DNA from 2 places in the Providencia sp. PROV208 genome. Region 1 is predicted to be linked to the other one. Evidence: predicted binding sites of a transcription regulator. Region 1 holds the regulator's gene; the other holds the start of a gene.
The links. The regulator CRP, encoded in region 1, controls carbon source genes, mostly activating them, when cyclic AMP is high. The targets are predictions, from matches to a motif close to ATGTGANNNNNNTCACAT.

Region 2: the regulator CRP is predicted to act here: its motif matches at 1,623-1,640, upstream of PR766_RS03215 (NupC/NupG family nucleoside CNT transporter).

What each region holds. Positions count from the first base shown of each region.
Region 1 is NZ_JAMPNS010000012.1:24,854-28,058, forward strand. Features, by position in the region: gene PR766_RS10340 (phosphoribulokinase) at 1-800, shown strand, start outside; gene PR766_RS10345 (OsmC family protein) at 877-1,281, opposite strand; gene crp (cAMP-activated global transcriptional regulator CRP) at 1,606-2,238, shown strand; gene PR766_RS10355 (hypothetical protein) at 2,437-2,805, shown strand; gene PR766_RS10360 (hypothetical protein) at 2,984-3,205, shown strand, end outside.
Region 2 is NZ_JAMPNS010000003.1:313,196-316,400, forward strand. Features, by position in the region: gene PR766_RS03215 (NupC/NupG family nucleoside CNT transporter) at 174-1,469, opposite strand; gene PR766_RS03220 (TatD family hydrolase) at 1,750-2,550, opposite strand; gene PR766_RS03225 (patatin-like phospholipase family protein) at 2,540-3,205, opposite strand, start outside.

The DNA of each region.
Region 1 (3,205 bases):
AAGCATTTCGTAAGATATTCCATCAATTAAATATCCGCCCTGCGACCCTTGAAGGGGATAGTTTTCATCGCTATACCCGCCCTGAAATGGATATGGCTATCCGTAAAGCCCGCGAACAAGGACGCCATATTAGTTATTTCGGTCCTGAAGCCAATGATTTTTCTCTACTTGAACAAACCTTAATTGACTACGCGACAACCGGTTATGGGCAGTCTCGTAAATACCTCCATACCTACGATGAAGCTGTGCCTTATGGGTTACAACCCGGTACTTTTACGCCGTGGGAGTCACTGCCATCCAATACCGACGTGTTATTCTATGAAGGGTTACATGGTGGTATTGTCACGCCAGAACACGATGTGGCACAACATGTTGACTTGCTGGTCGGCGTTGTACCTATCGTCAACCTTGAATGGATTCAAAAGCTTATTCGTGACACCACCGAACGGGGGCATTCTCGGGAAGCCGTGATGGATTCCGTAGTCCGTTCAATGGGAGATTATATTAACTATATTACGCCACAATTCTCCCGTACCCATATTAACTTCCAGCGCGTTCCGACGGTTGATACCTCGAACCCTTTTTCGGCAAAAGCGATTCCCTCACAGGACGAAAGTTTTATTGTGATTCGTTTCAGGGGATTAGAGCAGATTGATTTTCCCTATTTATTATCCATGCTAAATGGTTCGTTTATTTCAGCAATGAATACCATTGTGGTGCCGGGAGGGAAATTAGGTCTCGCAATGGAGCTGATTATGATGCCATTAGTGGAAAAACTCATGAAACAGCGTAATGGGTAGCTCAGCATTATAATTAAATAGATTAATGATAAGATGCTTATCGATAATAAAGATAAGCATCTGAATATAAACACGATTATACGTTTTTAATTTCGAAGCTATGAGTCACATTCACCGTTTTTTCTAACATGATTGCGACGGAGCAATATTTTTCCGCCGAAAGTTGGACGGCGCGTTCAACGACTTTGTCTGTTAATTCACGACCAGTGACAATAAAATGTAAATTGATATCAGTGAAGTAGCGAGGCGCTTCTTCGCGGCGCTGTGACGTTAATTTCACCTCACAATCAAGAATATCCTGACGACCTTTTTGAATGATGGAAACAACGTCAATCGCACTACATCCACCCGCCGCCATTAAAACCATCTCCATTGGGCTGGGCGCTTTATCCCCTGCATTACCATCCATCATAATTTGGTGACCTGATGCTGACTCACCTAAAAAAGAGAGTCCTTCTACCCACTTTACGCGTGCTTCCATTTTTATTCCTCTCAAAAAATAGTGATGTTTATCGCCTCATTGTTCCATATATCTAGACAATGTTATATCAGCATTATTAGGCTGAAGCGATACAGGGAAGACATTCGACATTGGATATGATACAAACAATGCTTAGTTGATAGGATTAAGATCAAAACTCAACGTTTCAATTGATTATATTATACAATTGATATTAATTTGCATTGGCCCATAGCAGCATTAATAATAGGCATCAATGTGACTTAATATGCTAAGCTAGACACTTTAAAGTCAGCCTTTCCCTACTTTTCGAAAGGTTGCAATAACATACAGAGGATAACGCTAATGGTTCTCGGCAAGCCACAAACAGACCCTACTCTTGAATGGTTTTTGTCACACTGCCATATTCATAAGTATCCATCCAAGAGCACTCTGATCCATCAGGGTGAAAAAGCAGAAACCCTTTACTACATTGTTAAAGGTTCAGTGGCTGCTTTAATCAAAGATGAAGAAGGCAAAGAAATGATTCTCTCTTATTTAAATCAGGGAGACTTCATTGGCGAACTTGGGTTATTTGAAGAAGGACAGGAACGTACTGCATGGGTTCGCGCAAAAGTTGCTTGCGAAGTCGCTGAAATTTCCTATAAGAAATTCCGTCAGCTGATTCAAGTCAACCCAGATATCCTGATGCGTCTTTCTGCGCAAATGGCGAATCGCTTGCAAACCACTTCCGAAAAAGTAGGTAACCTTGCATTCTTAGACGTTACTGGTCGTATTGCTCAAACATTGTTAAATTTAGCAAAACAACCTGATGCGATGACTCACCCTGATGGCATGCAAATTAAAATTACCCGTCAGGAAATTGGTCAAATCGTCGGTTGTTCCCGTGAAACAGTGGGTCGTATTTTAAAAATGCTGGAAGACCAAAATTTAATCTCCGCGCATGGTAAAACAATTGTTGTCTACGGCACACGATAATTTATTTTTCCGTCTAGCTTATTAGCTGGACTCTGAATAAAAAGGGTTTGTATCAGTGATATAAACCCTTTTTTATACATGTCAGTAATATAACCTTTTCGCCTGAACAAAAAATAACCGCGTTTTTTGATATTATAGAAAACATTCTTCTATATAGAATACTGAATAGTTAGCCAATAATTATTTAGGATTTCATTCATGACACACATTAATAATCTAAGCCATGCAGAGTCTCTTCAGCATTTAGAGAAATACCAAAAACGCTGTATTAACACTTTCTTGAAAAAGCAGGCTTTTTTCGAACATTTAGATGCGGCAAATCGCTCAACAACAAAATGCCCCGCATTAGCGAAAAAGCCGCTGGAAAAAGTCAACAATTTGCCTCAAACACGTTTTGTATCTTCATTGAGTATTGGTCGTTTAGTTCCTAATAGCCAACCTACCCAGCATGTTTCTAAGCCGAAGGTAGCGGTTATGTTTGGTACTCATTCAAACAAAAACATTGATACCCATTCAATTGAATTTAATAAGAGCTTCGTATTCTTTAAGAATCTTACGAGCAAATAGCATTCCAAATTTTTGCCATATGTAGCACCTTAATGAATATGCCACACTTTTGCCTAACCGCTATTTGTTAGGCCTTTTTTATCAATTAGTTAATTATCTAAAGTCGTTTTTTTATATTGCAAGTACATATTACTGAATAAACTAGCCTCATTTTTACATTATCAAGGTGAGGTATCATATGCCCATTTCATTCCCAAAAATTCGATGTGACACCAGTTCCGCACTCAAACTCTATATCCAAAAAACCAACCAAGGTTCATTAAGTTCTGAGACTAAAATTTCATTAATTGCCAATCAAATTGCTAAAATAAAAAGTCGTCATGATTTTTTTAATTTAAAAAATCATGAAACAGAATTAAAAGACCAAAACACCACTCACGATTTTATTATGACCACAATG
Region 2 (3,205 bases), on a different contig from region 1:
GTAATCACTCACTGTTTCACCGTCATTATACTGACTGCCGCCGCTTCGTCATAAATTGATTACGTTAAGGATAGTTGAAAAAGTAAGAGTTACGATACAAAACAGAAAAAGAATATCTCAGAATAAAATGACAGCGGAAAGACAAATTGCCCTTCCGCTGCAAAATAGAGGGATTACATTGCGGTCATTGCTGCCAAGGTTAAGAAGAAGCCTGCGATGGTTGCGCTCATTAAGTTAGAGAGCGTACCGGCCATAACGGCTTTCATACCTAAACGAGCTACATCACTACGGCGATTTGGAGCCATTCCACCTAAGCCACCCAGCAAAATTGCCACAGAAGACAAGTTTGCAAAACCACACAGTGCGAAAGAAATAATCGCTTTAGAGTGATCAGACAGAACTTGTTTACCCGCTGCAATCACATCCGCATCTGCTTTCATATATTCACCGAAGTTCATGAAAGCCACGAATTCGTTTACAACGACTTTTTGACCAATAAATGAGCCTGCAATGGTCGCTTCGCTCCATGGCACACCAATAAGGTATGCGATTGGCGCAAATACCCAGCCCAATAATAATTCTAGGGATAATTGTGGATAGTTAAACCAACCACCGACGCCACCTAAAATACCGTTGATCAGAGCGATTAATGCGATAAACGCGAGTAACATAGCCCCCACGTTCAGAGCCAGCTGCATACCGGATGCTGCACCAGATGCTGCGGCATCAATGATATTCGTTGGGCGATCTTCCTCAGCGACTAAATCTTTGGCATCCACATTATCTCTAGCCACTTCTGTTTCTGGCACCATTAATTTAGCAAATAGCAAACCACCCGGCGCCGCCATGAAGGATGCTGCAATCAGGTACTCCATTGGAACGCCCATTTGCGCATAACCAGCTAAGACAGAGCCCGCTACAGAGGCTAAACCACCACACATGATGGCAAATAGTTCAGAGGTCGTCATGGTCGAAATATAAGGACGAACAACCAGAGGGGCTTCTGTTTGACCAACGAAAATATTCGCTGTTGCAGATAAAGACTCGGTTCTTGAGGTTCCCAGAACTTTTTGCAGACCACCACCTAGAATTTTGATGACCAGTTGCATGATGCCAAGATAATACAGGACTGCAATCAATGATGAGAAGAACACGATGATAGGCAATACACGGAAAGCAAAGATAAAACCGCCACCGCCAAATAACTCAAACATTTTGTCAGAAACCAGTCCGCCAAAGATAAAGCTCATCCCATCTTGGCCATAACCGATAACTTTAGATACGCCGTTAGACATACCTTCTAAAACACTGCGCCCCGCAGGGACATAAAGAACAAATGCACCAATGGCGACTTGGATTAAAAAAGCACCGCCGACTGTACGAAGTCTAATGGCTCGACGATTGCTGGAGAAAAGAACGGCTATCGCAATAAGCACCGCCATCCCAACAATACTCAAAATGAGTTGCATGGAAGTATCCCTGTTCACTTAATTCTAGGTTAATGTATAAATAAACTCGTAAGGCTCCGCGAGTCTTAGTTCGATGATTATAACCAGTCATCATTAATAACCCGCAATATTCATCACAAATCCAAAGTGCAATAAGCAACATAAATTCAAATATTGTGATAAACATCACAATAGGCAGTCAGTTTAGTCTGGAAAGGCACGAATACGATAGTCTATTAGGTAAAAAACTGAATGGTTTTACTTGAGTAACTCATGGAAATACATAAGAAATAATTATCAATTAGCGCATTTCGGTCTGATTTAGATTAAATAACGTCCGACTATTGTTGTAAAGTTGTTGTGCTATCTCATCGGCAGATTCGTGTCGCAGCTCACATAAAGACTGAAATACCCACTGAATACGCTCAGGTCGATTAGGTTCACCTTGAAAACCGGATACAGGCATATCCGGCGCATCAGTCTCAAACACTAAACAACTTAGCGGAAGTTGTGCCATCACTTGGCGTGTTTTATTGGCCCGCTCATAAGTGATTGTTCCGCCAACACCGATGTAATATCCCAATTTCACAAAGTTTTCAGCCTGAGAGAGACTACCCGCAAAGCCATGCACCACACCACGAGCAGGAACATCATGGCGACGTAACATGGCAGCTAGTTGATCATGGGATTTTCTCGAATGCAGGATAATCGGTAAGTCAAACTGTTTAGCTAACTTCAGTTGACGCTGAAGCAGTATTTGTTGGCGCTCAAATTGTGGATCTTGCATATAGAGGTCGAGTCCAATCTCCCCAATAGCGATACATTTTTTACTTTTACGCGCCAAAAAATCTACCAGCATTTCAAAATGCACTTCTTGAAACTGACTTAAATACAAGGGATGAAACCCCATTGCGGCATACAACTGGGGATAATCAAGAGAGAGACTCCAAACTCGCTGAAAATTATCTGCACTCACCGTTGGGATAATGATATCTGTTATCCCTCCTTCTGCGGCTTTCTCTAAGCTGTCTGACAATGCATCGCTAAATGGAGGAAAATCAAAATGACAGTGGGTATCGATAAAACGAGGATTATCCATCATGCACTTGGCTACCTTGCAAAACGTTAGCGCCAACAACATCAGCCACCTTTTCGACTAGTAAGGATTCTTCCTGATCTTCTATATGGGCCAATTCTAACGAATGTCTACGCTTAGAAAATCGATTAAAACTCGTATCATTACTGGCAAATTGTTGAGCCAATGCAGCAATAAAATAGCGTCCACAACGACGACCTACATGATAGTCTTGATTTAAGGCACTAATTTTACTACCCAACGCACTACTTTTCAGCGGTGTGGGCGGGTAAATTTCAAAAATTTGTACGCCATCAGGTGGGTTTTCAATAAACTCTTGGGTTTTACGATAGCTTTTTAAGTGAACTTTTAACATCGCAGCCATTCGCTGTAACGCCGAATTATCCCCTTCTAACCAACGCGTCATACGCTTAACCCACTCAGGTGTAAAATACATCTGAGAAGGCACTGTACGAACTACAACAATGGTGTCAGCACCACGCCGATAAGCTTCTTCAACAGGGATAGCTGCGCTGATTCCACCATCATGATATCGCACACCACTAAATTCAACGCCTGTCCGATAAAACCCAGGAATTGCACTGGAAGCGCGAATGATGTCTAACCACGAATCCGCATCCGGTTGTAAAAATTCAGCAGAAAAATCATCACTACGGCTTGC